2 regions of the Variovorax sp. J22R115 genome follow, and region 2 is predicted to be linked to the other one. Evidence: riboswitches for the same ligand, from Rfam matches in the RefSeq annotation. Region 2 holds a riboswitch; the other holds the start of a gene.
What was found. Region 2 has a riboswitch for thiamine pyrophosphate ahead of QTI04_RS21565 (cytosine permease). Riboswitches for the same ligand answer to the same signal wherever they lie in the genome.

Region 1: linked by a shared signal. The riboswitch ahead of thiC (phosphomethylpyrimidine synthase ThiC) and the one ahead of QTI04_RS21565 (cytosine permease) in region 2 are both predicted to bind thiamine pyrophosphate.

Annotation. Positions count from the first base shown of each region.
Region 1 is NZ_JASZYM010000004.1:58,381-66,117, forward strand. Features, by position in the region: gene QTI04_RS07920 (glutamate carboxypeptidase) at 1-535, shown strand, start outside; gene QTI04_RS07925 (acyl-CoA dehydrogenase family protein) at 501-1,631, shown strand; gene iaaH (indoleacetamide hydrolase) at 1,693-3,216, shown strand; gene QTI04_RS07935 (YchJ family protein) at 3,297-3,734, shown strand; gene QTI04_RS07940 (DUF3047 domain-containing protein) at 3,955-4,788, shown strand; gene QTI04_RS07945 (VTT domain-containing protein) at 4,834-5,811, shown strand; TPP riboswitch at 5,839-5,944, shown strand; gene thiC (phosphomethylpyrimidine synthase ThiC) at 6,025-7,737, shown strand, end outside.
Region 2 is NZ_JASZYM010000012.1:120,509-128,245, forward strand. Features, by position in the region: gene QTI04_RS21540 (thiamine phosphate synthase) at 1-706, opposite strand, end outside; gene QTI04_RS21545 (thiazole synthase) at 749-1,567, opposite strand; gene thiS (sulfur carrier protein ThiS) at 1,583-1,780, opposite strand; gene QTI04_RS21555 (FAD-dependent oxidoreductase) at 1,777-2,889, opposite strand; gene thiD (bifunctional hydroxymethylpyrimidine kinase/phosphomethylpyrimidine kinase) at 3,038-3,883, shown strand; gene QTI04_RS21565 (cytosine permease) at 3,828-5,165, opposite strand; TPP riboswitch at 5,240-5,344, opposite strand; gene QTI04_RS21570 (phosphatase PAP2 family protein) at 5,436-6,053, opposite strand; gene QTI04_RS21575 (NAD(P)/FAD-dependent oxidoreductase) at 6,159-7,223, opposite strand; gene fdxA (ferredoxin FdxA) at 7,181-7,510, opposite strand; gene QTI04_RS21585 (sulfate adenylyltransferase subunit 1) at 7,554-7,737, opposite strand, start outside.

The sequences.
Region 1 (7,737 bases), on a different contig from region 2:
CATCGACGACAAGGCCAAGGGCTTGCGCTTCAACTGGACCATGGCCAAGGCCGGCAATGTCTCCAACATCATTCCGGCCGGCGCCATGCTCAATGCCGACGTGCGCTATGCGAAGAACGAGGACTTCGAGGCCGCGATGAAGTCGCTCGAAGCCAAGGCGCAGCAGAAGAAGCTGCCCGAGTCGGATGTCAAGGTGCTGGTCACGCGCGGCCGGCCGGCCTTCAATGCGGGCGAGGGCGGCCGCAAGCTCGTCGACAAGGCCGTGGCGTACTACAAGGAAGCCGGCGGTGAACTCGCCATCGTCGAACGCACCGGCGGCGGCACCGACGCGGCCTACGCCGCGCTGGCGGGCAAGCCGGTCATCGAAAGCCTGGGCCTGCCGGGTTTCGGCTATCACAGCGACAAGGCCGAGTACGTGGATACCAGCGCGATCCCCCGCCGTCTCTACATGGCCAGCAAGCTGATCATGGACCTCGGTCAAGGAAAGGAAGGAAGTCACCATGCTGCTCAGCGCCGACCAGGAAGCGATTCGTGATGCCGTGCGCGCCTTCGCGCAAGCGGAACTCTGGCCCCATGCGCCGCGCTGGGACCGCGAGCACAGCTTTCCGAAGGAGGCGCATGCCGGCCTGGCGGCGCTCGGTGCCTACGGCATCTGCGTGCCGGAAGAGGATGGCGGCGCCGGTCTCGACTACCTGACGCTGGCGCTGGTGCTGGAAGAAATCGCGGCTGGCGACGGCGGCACCAGTACCGCGATCAGCGTGACCAACTGCCCGGTCAACGCCATCCTCATGCGCTATGGCAACGCGGAGCAAAAGAAGCAATGGCTGCAGCCGCTGGCGCAGGGCCGAATGCTCGGTGCCTTCTGCCTGACGGAGCCGCAGGCCGGCAGCGACGCATCGTCGCTGCGCACCACTGCGCGCAAGGATGGCGAAGGCTGGGTGATCGACGGCGTCAAGCAGTTCATCACCAGCGGCAAGAATGGGCAGGTCGCGATCGTGATCGCGGTCACCGACAAGGGTGCCGGCAAGCGGGGAATGAGCGCTTTCATCGTGCCGACCGATGCGCCGGGCTTCACGGTCGCACGGCTGGAGGACAAGCTGGGCCAGCATTCGAGCGACACCGCGCAGATCAACTTCGATGCCTGCCGCATTCCCGCCGAGAACCTGATCGGACAGGAAGGCGAGGGCTACAAGATCGCCCTCGGCGCGCTGGAAGGCGGGCGCATCGGCATCGCCGCCCAGAGCGTTGGCATGGCGCGCAGCGCCTTCGAGGTGGCCCTGGCCTATGCCAAGGAGCGCCAGGCCTTCGGCGGCTCGATTTTCGATCAGCAGGCAGTGGGCTTCCGGCTGGCCGAATGCGCGACGCAGCTCGAGGCGGCGCGGCAACTTATCTGGCACGCGGCCAGCCTACGCGATGCCGGCCAGCCCTGCCTCAAGGAGGCCGCCATGGCCAAGCTCTTCGCCAGCGAGATGGCCGAGCGCGTGTGCAGCGCGGCCATCCAGACGCTAGGCGGCTATGGCTACGTCAATGACTTTCCGCTGGAGCGCATCTATCGAGATGTGCGCGTGTGCCAGATCTACGAAGGCACTTCGGACATCCAGAAGCTGTTGATCCAGCGCGCACTGGCCTGAGCCGGCAGACAAAGCGCGCATAACGGTGCAGCATGGTGGTCTCTTCGTCGGAGTCCGCACCATGCTCCCCTCATTGAATCCGCCGTGCTCGCCTCGTGCGGCGGCCCTCGTGGCTGTTTTGGCGGCCTTTGGCCTGCCGGCGGCGGCACAGCCCGCAGCACCGGATATCGCCACTCTGACCGCCAGCGAGGCAGCGCGGCAGATCTGCGCAGGCACGCTCAGCAGCGAGCAACTGGTGGCGGCCTACCTGGCGCAGGCCCGATCGAAGGTGCAGCTCAATGCCTTCATCACGCTCGATGAGGCCGGCGCATTGCGCGCGGCCCGTGCGGCCGACGCCGAGCGCAAACAGGGCGGCGCCTGCAAGCCGCTCGCCGGCGTGCCGGTGGCGGTGAAGGACAACATCCAGGTCAAGGGCCTGCCAGCGACCGCTGGAACGCCCGCGCTCAAGACCTTCGTGCCGCAGGCCGATGCGCCTGTCGTCGCCAAGCTGCGCGCGGCGGGCGCCATCGTGCTGGGCAAGACCCATATGCACGAGTTGGCCTTTGGTGTTACGGGCTACAACCCCGCCTTCCAGACCGGCCCTGAAATCGGCGTGCGCAACGCCTACGACAGCACACGCGTCGCTGGCGGTTCGTCCTCCGGCAACGGCGCGGCGCTCGGTGCGCGCATGGTGCCTGCGGCGCTCGGAACCGATACGGGCGGTTCGGTGCGCATTCCCTGCGCGTTCAACGGCTGTGCCTCGTTGCGTCCGACCGTCGGGCGTTATTCGCGGGAGGGCATCGCGCCGATCTCGCACACTCGCGACACCGCCGGGCCGATGGCGCTGTCGGTTGCCGACGTGGCGCTGCTCGATCGTGTGATCGTGGGCGGCACGCCGATCAAGCCCGCCAACCTGAAGCGCGTGCGCCTCGGCTTGGTGCCGGCCTTCTATGCCAACCTCGATGCCGACACCCGCGCCGCCACCGATGCGGCGCTCGCCAAGCTGCGTGCCGCAGGTGTGACGCTGGTGGACGTGGAGATGCCGAAGCTGATGGAACTCAACGGCGCGGTCGGCTTTCCGGTCGCCTTGTACGAGGCGCATGACGACATCGTGGCCTACCTCGCGAAATACCGCACCGGCGTCGACATCGCGCAGCTCGCCGCAGCGGTCGCCAGTCCCGATGTGAAGGGCACTTTCGATGGCCTGATCATCCCGCGCAAACTGCCGGCCGCCAAAGGCGTGGTTGACGCCAAACCGGCGTACGACAACGCGATGCGAGTGGCTCGCCCGGCGCTGCAGAAGCTCTACCGCGACACCTTCACGAGGAACAGGCTCGATGCGCTGGTCTTCCCGACGGTGCCGCGTGTGGCGCTGGCCGCCACTCCGGACGCCAGTAGCGCGGAGAACTTCGTGGTGCTGATCCAGAACACCGACCCTGGCAGCAACGCCGGCATTCCGGGCTTGCAACTGCCCGCCGGGCTGGGCGCCACGAGCCGCCTGCCGGTCGGCCTGGAGTTCGACGGACCGGCCGGCAGCGATCGCCAGTTGCTGGCCCTGGGTCTGGCGGTCGAGAGCCTGCTCGGCCGTCTGCCGCCCCCCAAATAGAGGAGCGTCGGTGCCAGTCAAAGGCAGGGTTTGTGCGAGGGTCTGCACAATACGTGCTGCATTCCCCGCCCAAACCCTCCATGTCCGCATCCTCTCCCAGTTCCGCCCGTGTCCCTTGCCCCTGCGGGCGCCGTGATCGCCGGGAGCTCCCGCTGGCCTACGCCCAATGCTGCGGCCGCTATGTGGACGACTTCGAGAACACCCCGGCCACGGATGCCGAATCGCTCATGCGCTCGCGCTACACCGCCTTCGTACGCGAAAGAGCCGATTACTTGCTCGCGACCTGGCATGCATCGACCCGGCCAGCCGAAGTGAGTTTCGAACCCGGCGTGAAATGGCTCGGGCTGGACGTCCGCTCGCGGTCGGTGCTCGACGCCGACCACGCGGAGGTCGAGTTCGTGGCCCGCCAGCGTAGCAGCGCCGGGGTGGCGTCGCGCCTGCACGAGCGCAGCCGCTTCGTGCGCGAGGTCGACGGTCTTCACAATCGGTGGTACTACGTCGACGGCGATCTGCACTGACCCGGCCAAGGTGATCGGATGGCCTTCATAAGGCCGTCGGATAAAGGTTTATTGCTACCGATTCGATAGCGGTCTGCAGACATTGTGTCCAGGATGGAGACAGACAGATTCCTTTTGGCGTATTTATCTTGCGCCTTGTCGCCCCCACACTCCCATGGTGCGCCGAGCGCCGAAGGCGCTCGGCAGAGGTTTCAACCAACCCAACGGCAAAGGGGCCGACATGGAGAGCACGACGACGGATCAGTTTGCGCGCTTGCTGCGGTGTGTCGCCGCGGCCCTGCCGCTCGCGTCGATGCTCCTGCTGGCGGCGAACCCCGCCGCCCACGCTGACGAACCCGCAACGCTCACGCCCTTCTCGAGCGCCCAGAGCGCGCAGGCGCCGCAGCCTTGGCGCTTCACCACCCTGCCCAACAAGGCCCCCACGCGGTTCGAGGTGGTGCAGCAGGACGGAAAGCGCGTGCTCAGGGTCGAGGCCGACCAGTCCTACGGCAACCTGGTGCATCCCACGCAGGTGCCACTGAACAGCGGCACCACGCTCGCATGGCGCTGGCGCGTCGACGAGTTCGTGCAGGACGCCGACCTGCGCACCCGTGCGGGTGACGACGGCGCGGCCAAGCTGTGCGTGTTCTTCGACTTCCCCGTCGACAGGCTGTCGGTCGGCGAACGCACCCGCCTGGCGCTCGCCCGCCGTGCAACCGGCGAAGACGTGCCCAGCGAAGCGCTGTGCTACGTGTGGGACAACAAGGAAGCGAAGGGCAGCGAGTTCATGAACGCCTTCACGCGCCGCGTGCGCATGATCGTGCTCGAGTCCGGCGCTGCAGCCAAGCCGGGCACATGGGTGGCCGAACGCCGCAACCTGCTCGCGGACTATCGCCGCGCCTTCGGCGACGAGGCCGGCAGCACCATGCCTGACGTCGTCGCCGTCGCGATCTCGGCCGATGCGGACAACACGCGTGGCCATGGCATCGCTTATTTCTCCGATCTGGATCTTCGTGGCGGACCTTCTGTGCAGGCCACCGTGAACCCGACGGAACGACCCACGCAAGGGGAATAGCCGTCTTTCGACTCCTGCAGAAAAGCTCACCGGTCCCGTGAAATCATGAATGACTTCGTCGCACTTCTCGCCAGCCAGGGTTCTGCCCTGGTGTTCGTTGCCACGCTGGCGACGCGCCTGGGCGCGCCCGTGCCGGCGGTGCCTTTCCTGATCGTCGCCGGCGGGCTCACGGTCGGAGGGCAGGTGTCCTTTCTTGCGGTGACCGTGGCTGCGGTGCTGGGCAACATCCTGGGCGACGGCGTGTGGTTCCTCGCGGGGCGGCGCTGGGGCTATCGGGTCATGCGACTGCTGTGCCGTATCTCGCTGTCGGCGGACTCCTGCGTGCGGCGCAGTGAATCGATCCTCGGCCGCTGGGGCGGCTTGTCGCTGATCGCGGCGAAGTTCGTGCCCGGCGTGTCGGTGGTCGCGCCGCCGATGGCGGGCGCGCTGGGCATGTCGAACGTGCGCTTCCTGTCCTACGAGACCGTCGCTGCGCTGATCTGGACGTTGGGCTTCCTGGTCCTCGGGCGCGTGTTCCACGCGGCCATCGAGGACGTGCTGGCGGTGCTGTCCGATATCGGGCTCGCTGCCCTGGTGATCTTCGCGCTGTTGCTCGTCGCGTTCGTCCTGTGGCGCTATCGGCAACGCCGCATGGCGTTGCGCGCCGACGATATCGAACTGATCGAAGTGCGGGTGCTGCGCGAAGCCCTGGCCGCCGGGGCCGGCCTCACGGTGATCGACGTGCGCTCCGACGAAGCGCGTGCGCTGGATGAACGCGCGATTCCCGGTGCCATCGGCATCGCACTGGCGCACCTTCCGAAGCGGCTCGGCAGTTTTTCCGATGGCCGCGAACTCATCGTGTTCTGCGATTGCCCCAACGACGAATCGGCGGTCGCCGCAGCACGAGTGTTGATGGCGGCGGGCCTGCCTCGCGTGCGCGTGCTCGCCGGTGGACTGGACGCGTGGGCCGCGGCCGAGGCTGCAGGGTCCGATGCCGAGGGGCCGCTGGCGATCACGCCGATGGCCGCCATGCGTCCGACTTGATCCTTCGCGCGGGCCCAGCCTAGAATCAGCCCCGCTCCGGGGTGCACGCAGATGCGTGCTGAGATGGCCAAGCGGCCGAACCCGCGAACTTGATCTGGTTCATACCAGCGTAAGAAGAGCTGCGACTCCATGGTGCCGGTCCGTCCTCGACGGCCGTCACCGCCCCGGAGCGATCGCGGAGCACCCGTTGTCCCACAACCAGGAGTGCCCCGCATGAATGCCATCGACAAGTTCGCGTCCCTTCTCACGCTCACGCGCGAGCCTTTTCCCGCCTCCAGCAAGAGCACCATCGCCGGCAGCCGGCCCGACCTGCGCGTGCCGGTGCGAGAAGTGTTGCTCACCAATGGCGAGCGCGTGTCGCTCTACGACACCTCCGGGCCGTACACCGATCCGGCTGCCGACATCGACGTGCGGCGCGGCCTGCCCGGCGTGCGCGATGCATGGATCTCCGAGCGCGGCGACACGGAAAGCTACGAAGGCCGCGTGCACCTCGCGCTCGATGACGGCGCGACGCATGCCGACCGCGATGCGCAGCGCATCGCCGAACTGCGCGCCGGTGCGGCCGCCCTTCAGCGCACGCCACGCCGCGCCAAGTCAGGCGTCAATGTGACGCAGATGCACTACGCGCGCCGCGGCATCGTGACGCCAGAGATGGAATACGTCGCCTTGCGCGAGAACGGCCGCCGCGAATGGATGGCCGAATACCTCGCCGACGAAGCGCGCGAGAAGCGCCTGGCCGGCAATCCGATGGGCGCGCGCATCCCTAAGATCATCACGCCCGAGTTCGTGCGAGACGAAGTGGCGCGCGGCCGCGCCATCATCCCCGCCAACATCAACCACCCCGAAGTCGAGCCGATGGCGATCGGCCGCAACTTCAAGGTCAAGATCAACGCCAACATCGGCAACTCGGCCGTGACCTCGAGCATCGAGGAAGAGGTCGAGAAGCTCGTGTGGGCCATCCGCTGGGGCGCCGACAACGTGATGGACCTTTCCACCGGCCGCAACATCCACACCACGCGTGACTGGATCGTGCGCAACAGCCCGGTGCCGATCGGCACGGTGCCCATCTACCAAGCGCTCGAAAAGGTAGGCGGCGTGGCCGAAGACCTCACGTGGGAGATCTACCGCGACACGCTGATCGAGCAGGCCGAGCAGGGCGTCGACTACTTCACCATCCATGCCGGGTTGCGCCTGCCCTTCATCCACCTCACGGCGGACCGCCGCACCGGCATCGTCTCGCGCGGCGGTTCGATCATGGCCAAGTGGTGCATCTCGCACCACAAGGAGAGCTTCCTCTACACGCACTTCGAGGACATCTGCGACATCATGAAGGCCTATGACGTGAGCTTCTCGCTCGGCGACGGCCTGCGCCCCGGCTGCGCATCGGACGCCAATGACGAGGCCCAGTTCGCCGAACTGCGCACGCTCGGCGAACTCACGCAGATCGCGTGGAAGCACGACGTGCAGACCATGATCGAAGGTCCGGGCCACGTGCCGATGCACCTGATCCAGGCCAACATGGACGAGCAGCTGAAGCACTGCCACGAGGCGCCGTTCTACACGCTCGGCCCGCTGACCATCGACATCGCGCCGGGCTACGACCACATCGCCAGCGCCATCGGCGCCGCAATGATCGGCTGGGCCGGCACCGCGATGCTGTGCTACGTCACGCCCAAGGAGCACCTGGGCCTGCCGGACCGCGACGATGTGAAGCAGGGGATCATCGCGTACAAGATCGCGGCGCATGCGGCCGACGTCGCCAAAGGGCACCCCGGTGCGCGGGCGCGCGACGATGCGCTCTCCAAGGCGCGCTTCGAGTTCCGCTGGCAGGACCAGTTCAACCTCGGCCTCGACCCCGACACCGCGCGCGAATTCCACGACGAGACCCTGCCCAAGGACAGCAGCAAGGTCGCGCACTTCTGCTCC
Region 2 (7,737 bases):
GCGCCGTCGCCATCTGCTTCAACGTGGTCGGGTAGACGGCGCCCATCGCGATGTAGCTCGGACTCACGGCGTCGGCGCGCACCATCTCTGCGTAGCCATGCGTGCTGACGCCCAGCCGAAGACCGGAGGCCCGAAGGGTCTGGAGGTCCGCCGACGAGAGGGCATCGAGATCTTCCTGGCCGAGATGAAGCCCGTAGGCGCGGGCAGCGATGGCGGCGCGCCAATGGTCGTTGATGAAGAGCAGGGCCTTGGTGCTTCGCACCGCCTCGACGGCTGCATGCACCTCGCGCTCGATGGCTTCGGCGTCGCCGGACTTGCAGCGCAATTGAACCGTGGGGACACCAGCGTGCGCCATGCGCCCGACCCATTGCGCATCGGGAAGCACGGCGTAGAGGCCGAGGTTCATGGGGCATTGGGGGAATGCGTCGTCTCGCGAGGACGGCGGGAAAGGGCGCATGCCGAAGTCGGCAGGGTTCTCGGGCCACGCATTCGCTTCGAACGAACCGGTGCGTTGCGTTTGTGCGCGCCATGCGTTGGCGAGGCATTCGGCGTCGACTTCGATGAAGCCGAGCGCCGCACAGGCCTGCTTCGCGCCGCGATACACGGCGTCGTCGGACGAGAAGGACGCTGCGGTGTCGGAGCTTTCTCCAAAACGCGGCGCGTGCGCCGCAACGATGGCTTGCGCGATGTCGTTGGAATCAGTCATTTGCGGTGATGGCGTCCATTGCATTGATCGAATTCATTGCGCTCATTGCGAAGCAGCGTGATGCCAGAACGGCGTGCCGAGGACCGGCGTGCTCGGCTGCGCGGATTCTTGTGCCGCCATCGCACCCGCACGATGCGCGTCCCGTCCGGCCTGCACCGCGTCCGCAAACGCACCGGCCATGGCGACGGGATCCTGCGCCAACGCGACGGCCGTGTTCAAGAGAACACCGTCGTATCCCCACTCCATGACCTGGCAGGCATGCGAAGGCAAACCCAGGCCGGCGTCGACGAGCAGCGGCACCGACAACCGTTCGCGCAGTACCTGCAACGCATAGGGATTGACGGGGCCGCGGCCGGTGCCGATCGGCGCTGCCCACGGCATCACCGCCTGGCAGCCGACGTCGACCAGACGCTGGCACAGGACCAGATCCTCGGTGCAATAGGGCAGCACCTGGAAGCCGTCGCGAATCAACTGCGACGCGGCGTCCACGAGGTTCAGTGTGTCGGGCTGCAGGGTGTAGTCGTCGCCGATCAGTTCGAGCTTGATCCACGGCGTGTCGAAAAGCTCGCGCGCCATCTGTGCTGTCGCGATCACCTCCTGGACGCTGTGGCAGCCGGCCGTGTTCGGGAGCACCGGCACGTCGAGACGTCGCAGCAGTTCCCAGAAGCCGTTGTCGCTGCCGGAAGCGGTGGGCGTCGCGGTCTGGCGTCGCAGCGAGGCTGTGAGCATCGCGGGCCGCGCGCGGCGGACAGCCGCTTCGAGCACATCCGGCGACGGATAGCGCGCGGTGCCCAGCAGCAGGCGGCTCTGGAAGGTCTGGCCGTACAGGACGAGCGGGTCTTGGGTGGATGCAGTGGTCATGGCGTGGCCTGGGTTCTAGCCGCCCGTCACGGGGCGGATCACTTCGATGCGGTCGTCCGGTTGCAGCGGGTGCGATGCGTAGTTCGAGCGCGGTACGAATTGACGGTTGACGGCCGCGGCAAAGGGCGGCGTCGCGTTGATGAGGACGAGCGCGTCCGACAGCTTCGCCTCGGGCGGCAGCGTGTGGGGCTCGTCGTTGATCAGGATGTTCATGGCACTGTGGGTTCCAGGCTGGGCGCCATGTCGAAGCGGCTTGCAAGCGCGGAATGGCCGGTCGCGAGCAGTTCCATGACGACGTCGAGGATGGCGGGCGCGATCATGAAGCCGTGGCGATAGAGGCCGTTGACCTGGATCACGCCCGGCCGCGGCTGGCGCACGGCCGGAAGATTGTCGGGCAGGGTGGGCCGGCATTGCGTCGCGATCTCGACGATGCGTGCTTCCGCGAAACCGCTGTGCACCGAGTAGGCGGCGCTCAGCAGTTCGAGCGTCGATCGCACGCTGGCGGGCGACATGTCGTCCGATTCGATTTCGGTCGCGCCGATCACGAACACGTTGTCGGGCTTGGGCGCGATGTAGAGCGGATAACGTGGGTGCACGAGGCGTGTGGGCCGCTGCAATGTCACCTCGGGCGCGTGAACACGGATGACTTCGCCGCGCACGCCGCGCAGGGCGTTCCATTGGGGGCGCGCGCCGAGGCCACGGCAGTCGATCACGCGTTCGGGCTGGCCGGGCTCGCCCGGTGTGAAGTCATCGGTGGTTCGGGGCGCGTGCCAGTGCAGGCGAACTTGGGACGACGCCTGCAGCGTCGCGAGCAGGGCGGCGAGCAGCGCGCGGTTGTCGAGCTGGCCTTCGTCGGGCAGCAACAGCCCCTGTGCAAAACGCTGGCCCAGCGAAGGCTCCAGCGCCGCGATGCCGGCCGCGTCGAGCGATTTCATCGCAGGCAGTTCGGGCACGACTTCGCCGGTACGCGCGAGGACACGGGCGAGGCGCGCGGCCTCCGATGCGTCCTGTCGATGCCACAGCACCAGCGTGCCTTCGCGCTGGAAGAACGCGGGCGCGGTCAGCGATGCAATCAGTGTCGGCCAGCGGTCGAGCGCGTAGTGGCCCATGCGCACCACCGAAGCCGGCGCGACGGCGGATTCCGCCAGCGGCGCCAGCATCGCGGCCGCGACGCGGGCGGCCGCGCCTTCGGCCTCGGGCCCGCCTGCTTCGAAGAGTTCAACCCCGCAACCGGCCTGCGCCAACGTCACCGCGAGCAGGCGCCCCATGAGGCCGGCGCCGAGGATCGCGGCGGAGCGAAATGGAAGATCGACCTTGTTCATGTCAACTCACCGCGCGCCGATCGAATCCGGCGCGTCCAAAAATCCAGGAATACCGCGGAACCGGCTCCGCCGGGCCGCCGGTATTGCCCCCCGGAGAGGGGGTGCCCGAGCCACACGAAGTGGGCGAGGCTGGGGGTAAGCTCGTGTCATGACTATTGCATTTTCCCGCTACGCCCGCGTGCTCTCGATCGCAGGTTCCGACAGCGGCGGCGGCGCCGGCATCCAGGCCGATCTCAAGACTTTCGCGGCGCTGGGCTGCTACGGCATGACGGCCATCACCGCGCTCACCGCGCAGAACACGCTCGGCGTGTCGGGCATCCACGGCGTGCCACCGGCCTTTCTGAAGGCGCAGATTCAGGCGGTGGTCGAGGACATCGGCGTCGATGCCGTCAAGCTCGGCATGCTGCATGCGCCCGAGATCGTCGAAGTCGTGGCCTGGGCCATCGATCACTACAAGCTTCCGAACGTGGTGCTCGATCCGGTGATGGTCGCCACCAGCGGCGACAGGCTGATCGCTGCGGAAACCGTTCAGGTGCTGGTGCGCGACCTCTTTCCGCGCGCGGCGGTGGTCACGCCCAATCTGGACGAGGCGGCGCTGCTCATCGGCCATGCGATCGACGGCGTCGATGCCCTGGACGAAGCGGCCAGCGAACTGCTCGCGCTGGGTGCCAGCGCCGTCTTGCTCAAGGGTGGGCATCTGCCGGGCGACGACGTGGTTGACCTGCTGGCGGAGGCCGGCGGCGACAGGCTGCGGCTCTCGTCGGCGCGCATCGCCAGTCGCAACCTCCACGGCACGGGCTGCACGCTGTCGTCGGCCATTGCCGCCCACCTGGCGCTCGGCTACGCATTGCCCCAGGCGGTGGAACGCGCGCGCGGCTACGTGGTCGCCGCCATGGAGGCGGGCGCGGATGTCAAGGTGGGTGCGGGCCACGGACCTCTCAACCACGGCTTTGCGCCAATGCCGACGGTCCGCTTGCCGGCGACGGACGCGTGACCCACGCCAGCACGAAGGTGATCGCCAGGGTCGGCAGCGCGGAGCCCCACTGAGGCGCCCAGGCAGCGCAGCCGTGATAGATGGCGATGCCGCCGATCCAGATGGCCGCAGCGGCAATGTCCACGCGGCGTGCGCCGACCGCCACGACGGAGCCGCCCGAGCCCAATCGCCCGAGGATCACGCCGTAGAGCGGCACGAAGACCGAGCTCAGCAGCAGCAGGAAGGGTTCGAGCGAGTGCATCGGCAGCACCAGCGCGAAGCCGATGCAGACCACGGCGAGAAGCAGGCCCCAGCGCCGCACGCTCCAGCGCGGCTGCAGACTGTGGGCCGAGACCGAGCCTGAATAGACGTCGCCATAGGCGTTGTCGAGTTCATCGATCAGGATCAGGCCCAGTGCAACCAGCCCGCCTTGCGCCAGCAGCAGCGCCGTGACCAGGCCGGCGCCGGGCTCCGCAACGCTCACCACCATGACGCCGAGCGCATAGCACCAGATGTTGGCCACCGCGTAGCCGATCCACGTTCCGCTGAACGCGCCGCCCAGTCTGCCCGAACTGCGCCTGCCGTGGCGCGCGTAGTCGGCGACCAGCGGAAGCCAGGACACAGGCATCGCGATCACCAGGTCGAGCGCACCGAACATCCCCATGCTCCCGTCGCCCGGTCGCGTCCAGAAGGCGTCCAGGCCCTTGGCATGGAGCCGCGTCGCGAACTGCCACGTCAGCCACAGGAGAGAGAGCACCACCAGCGGCAGGCCGAAGCGACTGACGAAGCGGCGCACCAGCTTGACCATGGAGCCTGCCAGAAGGGCGAGCAGCACGGCGCCCCAGAGCAGTGTCGTCACCAGCGAACCCAGGCTGCCGTCGAGCGACCAGCCGAACGCCTGGCGGCCAATGGCCTGGGTGCCCTCGCGCATGATCACGATCTCGAAAGTGGTCCAGCCGATCAGCTGCACGATGTTCAGCACCACCGGGAGGCGAGCAAAGGCGCTGCCGTAAGTGGCGTGCATCAGGCCCGCGCTGGCGAGCCCGCTCTCGCAGCCCAGGCGCGCGGTCCATGCCAGCAGGCCGGCGCCGATGCACGAGCCCAGCACGATCGCGAAGACCGCGTCACGCGTTCCGACCGCCGGCACCAGGTAGGCGCCGATCTGCATCACCAGCAGGCCGACCCCGAGGCTGAACCACAGCGCCATGTGGTCGTGCCACCGAAAGACGCGTCCGGCCTCCTGCAGGGGCGTCAGCGCCTCGTTGGCGCCGTTGCGTGCGGCATCGTTGTTCGTGTTTGCCATCCATTTGCTCCAATGCAAATTGTTTGGCAGGTGGGCGAGGCCCGGCGGTGGGACCGGCACGCGAGAAAACGTGGCGGCCGCCGGACCAGCTTCCCTGCGCGAGGATTACCTCAGTCAGGTTCAAAGGGACTCTCTCAGCCGGCCCACCGCATGGCGGGTCGGCACCCCTAGCGTTGCTTCAGTCTGGCGAAGCAGTGTGAATTGTAGAGCGGTGCGTTCCCCCGCAGCGCGGCGGCGTTCCGCCGGGGGCGACGGCAAGGGGATCGGGATTCAGGCGTGGCGGACAGCGGTCGGCGCAACGCCCTGTTTTTCCGAGCCCTTCGGTCGAAGGGCGGTTGGCGCATCATCGCGAACGAGCCGCGGGATGATGAAGCGCTGGCTCAAGCGCACAAGCGCCCAGAACACCGCCGTGATTGCCACGGCCAGAATCAGACCGGCGACGATGTCGAAGGGGAAATGAACCCCGACGTAGACGCGCGCCCATCCCGTGAAAACCGCGATCGCAAGCATCGCGAGCCCCGCACCCCGCAGGGAAGACCGCATGCAGAAGATCAGCGCAACGGTGAACATCACGGAGGCATGCGCACTCGGCAGGGAACCGCGCGCGCCGTGCACGATGTGCGGCGGGCTCAGGCCGAGCGCGAAGGGGCGTGGCAAGTTGATGGCGTCCGCCAGCGCGTGGGCGATGAGTGCTGTCACCCCGGCGGCGACGAGCGTCCCCATGGCGTACGCCCTTTGCGGCGGGCGTCGCCAAGCCACCCAGCCCATGATCGCGACGCAGGCCCAGGATGCTCCTTCGGCGATGACTGACGCGATCCACAGCAACTGCGGATGGGGCGTGTGGCCCGCGGCCAGCCACTGAAAGAGGGAGATGTTCAGTGCCTGCATGCGGGCATCGTAGGCCCCCACGGTGTCGATAGCATGAATCGGATGTTCACACCTCGTTCAGGATCGCAACGATCTGCTTGCGGGGCGTCCCGCAGCGGCGAGGCGCTAGTGGCCGACGCCGAGCAGGGTGTGCAGCCGCGTGCTGGTCGTGGTGTATTGCAGGGGGATCGACTTGCCGGGGAACACGATCGCCGTCGCACCCCAGGCCGCCAGCGTGGCTTCGTGGAAACCGCAGACGATCAGCTTCTTCTTGCCCGGATAGGTGTTGATGTCTCCGACGGCGAAGATGCCGCGCTCGCGCGTTTCGTACTTCTCAGTGTCGACCGGCACTTGCTTGCGCACGAGATCCAGGCCCCAGTCGGCGATGGCGCCGAGCCGAGGCGAAATGCCGAGGCAGCCGACGAGGGCATCGAAGGGCAATGAGACAGTTTGCGCGTCGGGCGTGGTGATCTGCAGGTGGGCGTCGTCGAAGGCGACGGGCTGACCCACGGCCAGGCGCATCGTTCCTGCGGCGACGTGCTCGCGCAAGGCTGCGACAGTGGTGTCCTCGGCCTGGAAGACATCACGCCGGTGCAGCAGCGTGACTTGCTTCGCGATGGGTGCGAGCGCCAGCGCGGTATCGAGCGCGGCATCATCGCCGCCGTTGACCACCACGGTCTGGCCGGCAAAGCGAGCGAGTGCATCGGGGTGATAGAAAAGCCGAGTGCCTTCCAGGCGCTCGATGCCTTCGACGGCGATTCGCTTCGGAACGAAAGCGCCGACACCTGCGGCGATGAACACGGTCCTGGCGAGGAAAGCGCTGCCCTTGTTCGTGCCCAGCAACAGACGACCGTCACTCTGACGCGCGAGCGACGCGACCTGCTCGCCAAGGTGGAGTTGCGGCTTGAAGGGTGAGATTTGCCGCTGCAGCGATTCCACGAGGCCACGGCCAGTGGTCACCGGGGTGCCGGGAATGTCGTAGATGGGCTTGTCGCCATACAGCTCGACGCATTGGCCGCCGGCACGGGGCAGGGCGTCGACGATGTGGCAGGAGATTTCAAGCAGGCCGAGCTGGAAGGCCTGGAACAGCCCGACCGGGCCCGCGCCGATGATCAGCGCGTCGGTTTCAATGGGGCGTGCTGTCGTGCTCAGCGCACCAGCTCCGAGACCTTGTCGGTCTTGTCTTTCCACTCTTCGGCATCGGGCAGCGCCGGCTTGCGCTTGGTGATGCTCTTCCAGCCATCGGCCACGGCCAGCTCGGCATTGAGCTTGATGAAGGCCAGCTGGTTGGCGGGAAGATCTTCCTCCGCGTAGATCGCGTTGACCGGGCACTCGGGAATGCAGACCGCGCAATCGATGCACTCGTCGGGATCGATCACCAGCATGTTCGGCCCTTCACGGAAGCAGTCGACGGGACACACGTCGACGCAATCGGTGTATTTGCAGCGGATGCAGGATTCGGAGACGACGTGGGTCATGATTCTTGGCTGACGGGAGAAATGATCGGGAAAACCCCGAATTTTAGGGCTTTGTGGCCGGGGGCCGCACGAGCACGGCGGCGGAGGTCCGGTGAGAGGCGGTGTCGACGAGGATCAGCGAACCGAGCGTGCGCGATTGCGTGAAAGGCAGCACAGCCAGCGGCTGCTGCAGGCTCAGCACCACGTCGCCGATGGCGTTGGCTTCGAGCTGGTCCGTCGGCTCGGAA